2 regions of the Mesorhizobium sp. B2-5-13 genome follow, and region 2 is predicted to be linked to the other one. Evidence: predicted binding sites of a transcription regulator. Region 2 holds the regulator's gene; the other holds the start of a gene.

Region 1 (5,636 bases), 120 kb from region 2:
GCCCGAACGCTGCATATGGGTCTCAAAACAGTGCTTGCCAAATCGATAAGTATCGACTTATGCTTTCGTCATGATCGAAGCAGAGATTTTCCGCGCCTTGGCCGACCCGACGCGCCGCGCCGTCTTCGAGCGTCTCGCGGCGAGCGAGATGAGCGTGTCGGAACTGCGCAGCGGCCTCACGGTGTCGCAGCCGGCCGTCTCCCAGCATCTGGCGGTGTTGCGCGGCGCTGGCCTGGTGGTCGAGCGGCGGGCCGGCCGCAACGCCTATTATCGCGCCGATCCGCAGGGGCTTGCCCCGCTGCTCTCCTGGATTGAACGCTATCGGACGTTCTGGCCGGAACGCATTGAAAAACTGAAGGCCGTTTTGAAGGACATGGATCAATGAAAGACGGGCGATCAATGAAAGACGGGCGATCAATGAAAGACGCAAACCAAACCAAGATCGCTCCAGAGGCGCTCGAATTCGAATACGAGGTTGCCGAGCCGCCGGAAAAAGTGTGGCGGGCGCTGACCGTGCCGGAATTGCTCGCCGCCTGGATGATGCCGAACGACATCAGTCCGCGGACCGGCAGCCGCTTTGCCTTCGCCGGGCCTGACGCGCCGATCGAATGCGAGATCCTCGACGCCGAGCCCGAGCGCCTGCTGCGCTATTCCTGGCGGGAGCAGTCCGACGATGCGGCGCAACCGCTCGACAGCACCGTCACCTTCACACTCGCCCGTACCATTTCCGGCGGCACGCATCTGCGCATCGTCCATGACGGCTTTGCCCGCAAGGCGATGCCCGCTGTTGCGATGGCGGGGGCCGGCTGCCGGCTTTCGCTGCGCGGGGCCGGAAAGCCTATTGCCGCGAACACACCACGCCTTCTGCTGCCGCGCGCGGCCTGAACACGGAAATCGGAGAAGAGAAATGAGTGGTGTTGCCAGCCTTGTGCCGATGGTGATCGAGCAATCGAGCCGCGGCGAACGTGCCTTCGACATTTTTTCGCGACTGCTGCGCGAGCGCATCGTCTTCATCAACGGCGAGATCAACGACGACGTCTCGGCGCTGGTCTGCGCGCAGCTTTTGTCGCTGGAATCGGACAATCCCGAGAAGGAGATCTCGCTCTACATCAACTCGCCGGGCGGAATGGTGACCAGCGGCTTCGCCATCTATGACACGATGCAATATATCAGCTGCCCGGTCTCGACCGTGTGCATGGGCTTTGCCGCATCGATGGGATCGTTCCTGCTGATGGCAGGCTCGGCCGGGCGCCGCATCGCGCTGCCGAACGCCACCATCCTGCTGCATCAGCCGCTGGGCGGCTTCCAGGGCCAGGCTTCCGACATCCAACGGCACGCCGAACGCATCGGCCAGACCAAACGCCATATGACCGAACTCTACGCCCAGCATTGCGGCCGCAGCTATGAAGAGGTCGAACGCACGCTCGACCGCGACCATTTCATGACTGCCCGCGAGGCCCAGGCATGGGGCATTGTCGACCATGTTTTCGATACCCGCAAGAAAGCGGCGTGAGGCAGAGCCCAGATCAAATCCTGCTAGGTGTCGAAGATTTGACGATATCGGTCTGGTTCCGGTGGCGGCAGGTCCCTATAAAAGAGGAATGACCGACACTCATCGATCCAGAACATCGCACCGTGTCACCGGCGCCATGGTGCTCGCAATCGTCGGCCTTGCGTCCAGTTCGGCATTTGCCGACGACGCTTCATCGTCAGCGCAAAAGAGCGCCCTGCCCGGCGTGGCTGGCGACTATCGCATCGCCAAGCCGGCCCCGGTGCCTGAACCCGACGACGCGTTCCCCAGCAGCGGCAATGGGCAGTTCAAGATCGGCAATACGGATGTCAGGATTTCCGGCAGCATCACGGTCGATGTCGGAGTTGGCGGGATCAAGCCGCCAAGGTAGGCCGAGGTCGAGGCTTGCGAACTCAAGCCCACGCCCAAAAACAGCCCCGCCGTGCCTTGGGCAAACGGACGGGGCTTTTTGTTGGATTCGTAATCCAAACTTGCCGGGAGTGTACCGCCGGCGTTTGATTTCGGATGCTTCGCGGCATTCAGCCGACGATCCGACCAATAGTCTCTGATTTTGACGGATACGGCAGGTCACGGTTTGTCGGGTGGCGCAAACGCCTGCTCTGGCACTTATGCCTGCCGCGGCTCCAGTGACAACTGAAGCCCTGGGGGACTATCCGGTGGCGTCATGCTCCGCTCCTGTGTCCGTTGCGACATCGTCGTGGCGAAGCGCAATCGCAAATGCCTGCGGCGTCTCGCAGGCCGCCTTGGGGCGGCGAGGCCATCGAAAGACGGCCAGCTTCGCTGACTTCCGAAGACTGCTCCCGTGAGTTGGCCGCGTCAACCATCAATAGCCGGTTACGGAAAAATGTGATCACCGGGAGGTTACGTCGAGGTCAGTTTCCGCACAGTTTTGTCAGGAGCATGTTCGGCCTTTGTTCTTTCCGCTTGCCCCTTCGCGCGAAAGACGGTTAAACGACTTCTGTCGGGAGTTGTGGCGTCTCTCGACGTGGCGGCAAAAAGACCTACATAGGGGATGGCTGGGAAAACCCGCCAATCCCACGAATTCCAGATCTGAGGCGGCGACCGGCGATGGCCGACCATAAATTCCTTTCCATTCGCGGGGCGCGCGAACACAATCTGAAGAACGTCGATCTCGACCTGCCGCGTGACAGCCTGATCGTCATGACCGGCCTGTCGGGCTCCGGCAAATCGTCGCTGGCCTTCGACACCATCTATGCCGAAGGCCAGCGCCGCTATGTCGAGAGCCTCTCGGCCTATGCACGGCAATTCCTCGAAATGATGCAGAAGCCCGACGTCGACCAGATCGACGGCCTGTCGCCGGCCATTTCCATCGAGCAGAAGACCACGTCGAAGAACCCGCGTTCGACGGTCGGCACCGTCACCGAAATCTACGACTATATGCGGCTTCTGTTTGCCCGTGTCGGCGTGCCCTATTCGCCGGCCACCGGCCTGCCGATCGAGAGCCAGACGGTCAGCCAGATGGTCGACCGGGTACTCGCGGTCGAGGAAGGCACGCGCCTGTTCCTGCTGGCGCCCATCGTGCGCGGACGCAAGGGCGAGTACCGCAAGGAACTGCTGGAGTTGCAGAAGAAAGGGTTCCAGCGCGTCAAGGTCGACGGCGTCTTCTATGAAATCGCCGACGTTCCAGCGCTGGACAAGAAATACAAGCACGACATCGACGTTGTCGTCGACCGCATCGTCGTGCGCGGCGACCTTGCCACGCGTCTCGCCGACTCCATCGAGACGGCGCTGAAGCTGGCCGAAGGGCTGGCGGTGGCCGAGTTCGCCGACAAGCCGCTCGACGCCAGCCAGACCGGCGAGGATTCGGTCAACAAGTCGAAGAACGAGACGCATGAACGCATCCTGTTCTCGGAAAAGTTCGCTTGCCCGGTGTCCGGCTTCACCATTCCGGAAATCGAGCCCAGGCTGTTCTCCTTCAACAACCCGTTCGGCGCCTGCCCGACCTGTGACGGTCTCGGCAGCCAGCGCGCCATCGACCCCAACCTCGTGGTGCCCGACGAAAACGTGTCGCTGCGCGACGGCGCCGTCAGCCCATGGGCGAAATCGACCTCGCCCTATTACTCGCAGACGCTCGAGGCGTTGGGCAAGGCGTACGACTTCAAGCTCGGCGACAAGTTCAAGGATCTTTCCGCGCAAGCGCAGGAGGCGATCCTGCGCGGCACCGGCGAGCGCGAGATCACCTTCCAGTATGATGACGGCCTGCGTTCCTACAAGACCACCAAGACTTTTGAAGGCGTCATCCCCAATCTCGAACGGCGTTGGAAAGAGACCGAATCCGCCTGGATGCGCGAAGAAATCGAGCGCTTCATGTCGGCGACGCCCTGCCCGGTCTGCAAGGGCTACCGGCTGAAGCCCGAAGCGCTGGCGGTGAAAATTGCCGGCAAGCACATTGGCGAGGTGACGGAACAGTCGATCCGCAACGCCGACAAATGGTTCACCGACCTGCCGGCGCAGCTCAACGACAAGCAGAACGAGATCGCTGTCCGCGTGTTGAAGGAAATCCGCGAGCGCCTGCGCTTCCTCAACGATGTCGGGCTCGATTATCTCACTTTGTCGCGCAATTCCGGCACGCTGTCGGGCGGCGAAAGCCAGCGCATCCGGCTGGCCTCGCAGATCGGCTCTGGGCTGACCGGTGTGCTTTATGTGCTGGACGAGCCGTCGATCGGCCTGCACCAGCGCGACAACACGCGGCTGCTCGACACGCTCAAGCATCTGCGCGACATCGGCAACACGGTGATCGTCGTCGAGCATGACGAGGACGCCATCCTGCATGCCGACTATGTCGTCGATATGGGCCCCGCCGCTGGCATCCATGGCGGCGAGATCATCGCCCAGGGCACGCCCCAGCAGGTGATGGCCAACCCCAATTCGATCACCGGCAAATATCTGTCGGGCGCACTCGAAGTGGCAACGCCTGGCGTGCGCCGCGAAGCCAAGAAGAACCGGCGGCTGAAGATCGTCGGCGCGCGCGGCAACAATCTGAAGAACGTCACCGCCGAAATCCCGCTCGGCACGTTCACCGCCGTCACCGGCGTGTCCGGCGGCGGCAAGTCGACCTTCCTGATCGAGACACTGTTCAAGGCGGCCTCGCGCCGCATCATGGGCTCGCGCGAGCATCCGGCCGAGCATGACCGCATCGAGGGGCTGGAATTCCTCGACAAGGTCATCGACATAGACCAGTCGCCGATTGGGCGGACCCCGCGTTCGAACCCCGCCACCTACACCGGCGCCTTCACGCCGATCCGTGACTGGTTCGCGGGTCTTCCCGAAGCGAAGGCGCGCGGCTATCAGCCGGGACGTTTCTCCTTCAACGTCAAGGGCGGCCGCTGCGAGGCCTGCCAGGGCGACGGTGTCATCAAGATCGAGATGCACTTTTTGCCCGACGTCTACGTCACCTGCGACGTCTGCCACGGCAAGCGCTACAACAGAGAGACGCTCGACGTCCTGTTCAAGGGCAAGTCGATCGCCGACGTGCTCGACATGACCGTCGAGGAAGGCGTCGACTTCTTCGCCGCCGTGCCTGGCGTGCGCGACAAGCTGGAGACACTGAAGCAGGTCGGGCTGGGCTACATCCACATCGGCCAGCAGGCGACGACGCTGTCCGGCGGCGAGGCGCAGCGCATCAAGCTGGCCAAAGAACTGTCGCGCAAGGCAACCGGCAAGACGCTCTACATCCTCGATGAGCCGACCACCGGCCTGCACTTCCACGATGTCGCCAAATTGTTGGAAGTGCTGCACGAACTGGTCGACCAGGGCAACACCGTGGTCGTCATCGAGCACAATCTCGAAGTGATAAAAACCGCCGACTGGGTGCTCGACCTCGGGCCCGAAGGCGGTGATGGCGGCGGCGAACTGGTCGCCTCCGGCACTCCGGAAGCCATCGTGCGCGAGAAGCGCAGCTACACCGGCCAGTTCCTCAAGGAGCTTCTGGAGCGGCGCCCTGGAGGCAAGCGCGAAGCGGCGGAGTGATGACAGAGGATGGTCTCATCACGGTCCAGAGCCGCTTTGGCGTGACCGAAACCATCGACCGCCTAGCTGAGGTGGTCAAGCGCGCGGGACTGCTTGTGTTCGCGCGCATCGATCA
Region 2 (5,636 bases):
CCGCAACCGTCATGCTGGCGGCGGTGCCGCGCATCGGGTCCTGGAACACGCGCGCCAGCTTCGCGGCGCGCTTGTGCACCGGCATTGCAGTCACGTCGGCGCCGTTGATCAGGATCTGGCCGGAATCGAGGATCAGGGCGCCGGAAATGGCGTTGAGCATGCTGCTCTTGCCGGCCCCGTTGGAGCCGATGACGATGCCGAACTCTCCCGTGGCCAAGGACAGGCTGAGACCGTCCAGCGCGACCTTCTCGTCGGCCTGGCCCTTGTAGAACACTTTGCGTGCGGATCGAATCTCGAGCATCGTTCCTCCCTGACCTCGGGATGACGGCGCCGACGCCGTCATCCCAGCAGTTCCGATGTTAGTCGACGATGCAGCCGCAATCGGCCATTGAAGCCGGTATCTCGATGCCGAACGCGGCCATCGCCTTGCGCGAGATCGTTGCCATGTGGTCCTTGTAGGCCGGGCGCGACGGCGCGATCGTCTTGGGGTCCTTGCCCTTGAGGATCTCGGCGGCGATGTTGCCGGCGTTGACGCCGACCTGCGTGTAATTGACCGCGAAGCTTGCAGGCACGGTGCCGTTGCGGACCGCACTGTCATCGGAGTTGACGACCGGGATACCGGCCTGGCGGGCGGCCGCGGAGACCGCGGCGATCGCCGGCTGGATCAGGTTCGACGCCGGGCCGTAGATCACGTCGGCCTTGCCGGCGAGCGAAGCGATGCGTTGCTGGATGTCATTGACGTTGTCGATGCCGACCTCCACCACCTCGAAGCCGGCGGCCGGTGCCGCCGCCTTGATCTTTTCGACCAAGGCAACGTCATTGGCCTCACCGGGATTGTAAGGCACGCCGAAGCGCTTGGCGTTCGGCAGCAGCTTCTTGGTGAAGGCCATCACGGCAGCGACGTCCTGCAGATCGCTGGCGCCGGTCATGCCTTCGTCTCCGGCGTCCCATGACGGCACCAGCTTGGCCGCCACCGGATCGGTGACCGCGGCAAAAACGATCGGAATGCCGGAACCGGCAAGCGCTTTCTTGGCGATCTGCGAGACCGGCGTGGTGATGGTGTAGATCAGCTTGGGCTGCTCGGCCTGCAGCTTGGCGATCATCTGCGGCACCAGCGATGCATCGAAATTGGTGTGGCTCTCCGTGTAGACGACGTCCTTGCCCTCGACGAAGCCATTATCCGTCAACGCCTTCTTGAAGCCGGCTATGGCGGCGTTCAATTGCGGATGCTCGCCGAAATTGGCAATGCCGATACGGATCTGATCGGCCGCGGCACTGCCGGCGCTAATCATCAATGCGCCTGCCAGGGCCAAGCCCGACAACCAAGCGGATTTCGATTTCAACATCATTTCCTCCCAGATTTGATCAGGGCCGCTTGGAAACGCGGCTACCACGGCGATCATGGTCGGTCCGCCGGTCGGTGTCAAACATTATATATAATTGTTGCTATGACCCAATATCATATATACTTTCGCCAGACGACGGATTGATCACGATGCGCGATGAAACGAGTTCTACAAAAACGGAAGCCGCCTATCAGCTGTTGCGGCGCGACATCCTGACCACGCGCCTCATGCCGGGCGCCCCGCTCAAACTGAGTGCCCTGCGCGGCACCTATGGCGTCGGCTGGACGCCGTTGCGCGAAGCCTTGTCGCGGCTAGAGGCCGAACGCCTTGTCACCGCCATCAGCAATCGTGGTTTTACGGTCGCTCCGGTATCGCGGGCCGAACTGGAGGACCTGGCACGCGCCAGGATGGTGGTCGAGATACCCCTGTTCCTCGAATCGATGGAAAAAGGCGGCAAGGAGTGGGAGGATGCCGTTGTCACCGCCCACTACCGGCTCTCCCGTTGCAAGACCGCGGTCGACGATCCTTCGGATGCGGCCGTCGATAAATGGGACGAGAACCACGAAGCTTTCCATGCGGCGCTGCTGAGCGCGGCGACTTCCAATTGGCTCATGCGATTCCGCTCGACCATCGCCGATCAGCTGCGACGGCATCATCGTTTTCTCGGCCTGGCGCCGACATTGCGGGCCGCGGCTGGCCTGAAGGACGGTTATGAAGAGGCAATGGAGGCATTGTGCGAAGCGATTGCGATCGAACACCATACAGCGATCATGGAAGCTGCACTCGATCGTGACGTCGAGCGGGCCAAGGCGCTGATGACGGCGCATATCGGCTATACCCTGCACGTCTATGTCCATAGCGAAGACAGCGGCGCGACCAAATACGCCGCCCGCGCCGGCAGCTTGCAAGCGGGTTCCGGGTGACTTCAATGCTTGCGCGACGCCTATTGGCATGCGCTGGCCGGAGTGGGCCAAACGCCTGGGTCCATCGCCGCCCCTAAGCTACCAATCGTTGGCGTTTTGGTTTCGTTTCGTTCCGCGAATAATGGATCCATAAATTGTACAATCCACCCGCGAAGAGCCCTCCGAAAGACTGATGCCAAGGCCCATCAGTGGATAGGCCACAGGCCATTAACCAAAACGATTTCAATGCCGGCCGATCGTGGAAAGGATCGGCCTCAGTCCGCTGTCGCGGCAAAAAACTTCAGACGCGTTAACAAATTCATTAAACTTTAAACGGTTGCGGAACACAACTGGAACGGATAGTGTTTGTTCTGGGTTTGTTTTTTCGATTCTGGTCAGACCTTTCGTTCAATGCCTTGGGGGCCGCCATGCTGACACGCAAGCAACATGAACTGCTGATGTTCATCCACGAACGGCTCAAGGAAAGCGGGATACCGCCCTCCTTCGACGAAATGAAGGAAGCGCTCGATCTTGCCTCCAAATCGGGCATCCATCGCCTGATCACGGCGCTGGAGGAACGCGGCTTTATTCGCCGGCTACCCAATCGGGCGCGCGCGCTGGAAGTGCTGCGGCTGCCGGACTCGATCGCGCCGGGCCTCAATGCGGCAAAGAAGTTCTCGCCAAGCGTCATCCAGGGCAGCCTTGGCCAAGGCAGTCTCGGCCGCCAGATCAGGCCGGCGACGGCGCCTTCCCGCCTGGCCGCGGCCGGCAACGACGATGATGCAGTTTCAGCCGTGTCCATCCCGGTCATGGGTCGTATCGCCGCCGGTGTGCCGATCGATGCCATCCAGCATCAGACGCATTCGATTTCGGTGCCGCCGGACATGATCATGGGCGGCGAGCACTATGCGCTGGAAGTCAAGGGCGACTCGATGATCGAGGCCGGTATCTTCGACGGCGACACGGTCATCATCCGCAATGCCGATACAGCAAGTCCGGGCGAAATCATCGTGGCGCTGGTCGACGAGGAGGAAGCAACGCTGAAGCGGTTCCGCCGCAAGGGCGCCTCGATCGCGCTCGAAGCCGCCAATCCAGCCTACGAAACACGCATCTTCGGACCGGATCGGGTCAAGGTGCAGGGCAAGCTCGTCGGGCTGATCAGGCGCTACTGAACTGGCTTGCCATCGGGCTTGTCGGCCTTTTTATAGGGGGCCAGCCCCCTCGCCTCGCGTGAGAATTTTCGCTGCTCGTGCCAGGGCCGGTATGGTCCGACGACGGCGAATTCGATCTCAGCCGGCGTCGTGGCCGATTGGGGATCGAAGAAAACGGCGGCACTCCCCTTGCGGGCGAGCTGGCGTTTGGTGACGACGAGAACCAGCGGATTATGACAGGCGTCATAGGCGGTCGCGTCATTGACGACGATCAGGTCGGCGAAGGCGCAGGCCTTCCAGGTGTTCTTGCGATCCTCGACATAGGCGATGATCGCGCCGGAAGGGTGCCTGGCAAGGCACAGGCCTTCGCGGCAATAGAACGGCGATCCCAGCGGCAGGTCGGTGGGAGTGGCAAGATCGAATTGCCCGTCCGTCTCCTCGAACATTTCCGGTAGGACGATTGTTTCGGAGATCAGAGCGCGTTTCCAATTGTCGGCTGCGAATTCGTTCGGACGTTCCCGGTTGACGGCCAGTTCGCCATTGCCGATCGACAGAGCCACCAGCCGCGCATCTTCCGAGATCAGCACATCGGGCGCGCGCGTGTGCGACACAGTCAACAGACCGGCAAGCGCGAATGGCACCGCCGTGAGCCGGAGCCACGTCGTCGCCATCGTCGCGATGACCAACGCGACGGTGACCAGCAGCACGGATTGCTGCGAAATCAGCCCGACTCCATCGACCGGAGAGCGCTCCGATATCCACGCCGATATGGCGATCATCGCTGTCAGGCCCTTGCCCATGAGGTAGAGAGCCGGCCAATCCAACCCGAACGGCATCAGCAACGCGCTGGCGACGGCCAGGAACATCACGATCGACACGATCGGCATGACGGCCAGATTGGCGAACAGGCTGAGCGGCGACACCCGCTGGAAATGCCAGATGGCAAACAGTGCCGTCGCGCTGCCGGCGATGATGGACGTCATGGCCAATCCACCTGTCGCCAAGAGGAATTTTCGCGTCAGAAACCCGGGTAGGGATCGCTTTGGCGGCGGAGGCCTCGTCTTTCCCGCATGGTGGTCGGCCCAGCCGGCATAGGCGCCAACCAAGGCTGCGGTTGCCGCGAACGACATCTGGAAACTCGGGCCGACGACCTCGTGCGGCGAAACCAGGATAACGGCGATCGCCGAGATCGCCAGATTGCGCATGGTCAGCGCCGCGCGATCGAACAAGACGGCGATCAGCATCACCGCCAGCATGATGAAGCTGCGTTCGGCCGCGACGACGACGCCCGAAATGACGAGATAGGCGGCGATCGAAAACAGTGCGGCGGCGGCGGCGTATTTCTTCACCGGCCGGCGCGCGGAAAACCCTGGAAACAGTGCGAAGGCGCCGCGCAGCAGACCCATGATGGTGCCGGCCACCAGCGCCATATGCAGACCTGAAATCGAGATGATGTGATAGATGCCGGTGCGCCGCATCGCTTCGTTGATTTCATCGGGAATGCCGGCCCGCACGCCGACGATCAGCGCCGCCGCGATCTCGCCTTCGGCGCCGCCAATGCTGCCCCTGATGTGGTCGGCGATGGCTTCGCGGGCATTTTCGATGCCTGAAAACACGCGTGCCGGCAGCGGCATCTCACCGGCTTCGGCGGAGATGACCGTTGGATTGCCGAGAAAGAAGCCGCTGCCGCCGATGCCGGCGAAATAGCTGTCGAAGGAGAAGTCGTAGCTGTCCGGCCGCACCGGGCCGGTCGGCGGCAGCAGTTTGGCATAGCCTGTGACAAGCGAGCCGGCGGTCATTTCGGGCGGTATCTTGCGTGCCGAAAGCCGGACCCTTTCAGGCGCGTAGCGCAGTTTCGGCCGGGCGGTCGAAATCACGTCCATGGTCAGCCGGATGCGGCCGCTCTCCATCTCCTCGAGCGAGATCACGCGGCCGGTCAGTTGCGTCGAGATTTCCGAGCCCAGCATCCGGGTTCCGGCTCGCCATGTTTCGACCTTCGCCGCAAGCAGGCCAAGCACACACAAAAGCAGTGCCATGAAACACAGATGGGTTTTCGGCCAGGAGCGCGAGACGAACGCACATACCGCCGCCAGAACCACGACCGCGACAGGCTTTGCAAAATCGGGCTCGGACGCCAGCGAAAAGTAGCAGATCGCCCCAACGGCCAGGCAGACCGGCACCAGCAGGAAGGCGATGCCCCGGTCGAGTTCCAGCTCCGCCGCCTTGGCCACGCCGTG

The links. The regulator LexA, encoded in region 2, represses DNA repair genes until DNA is damaged. The targets are predictions, from matches to a motif close to TGTTCNNNNTGTGTTCNG.
Region 1: a site for LexA is predicted at 2,433-2,450, ahead of uvrA (excinuclease ABC subunit UvrA). Genes of this name have one in related genera too.

What each region holds. Positions count from the first base shown of each region.
Region 1 covers NZ_VFUI01000001.1:253,879-259,514, forward strand. Annotated here, with positions in the region: gene FJ434_RS01315 (metalloregulator ArsR/SmtB family transcription factor) at 71-385, shown strand; gene FJ434_RS01320 (SRPBCC domain-containing protein) at 418-885, shown strand; gene FJ434_RS01325 (ATP-dependent Clp protease proteolytic subunit) at 908-1,513, shown strand; gene FJ434_RS01330 (hypothetical protein) at 1,602-1,901, shown strand; gene uvrA (excinuclease ABC subunit UvrA) at 2,600-5,521, shown strand; gene FJ434_RS01340 (DUF302 domain-containing protein) at 5,521-5,636, shown strand, end outside.
Region 2 covers NZ_VFUI01000001.1:133,353-138,988, forward strand. Annotated here, with positions in the region: gene FJ434_RS00710 (ABC transporter ATP-binding protein) at 1-301, opposite strand, end outside; gene FJ434_RS00715 (ABC transporter substrate-binding protein) at 360-1,346, opposite strand; gene FJ434_RS00720 (GntR family transcriptional regulator) at 1,496-2,269, shown strand; gene lexA (transcriptional repressor LexA) at 2,677-3,420, shown strand; gene FJ434_RS00730 (ComEC/Rec2 family competence protein) at 3,414-5,636, opposite strand, start outside.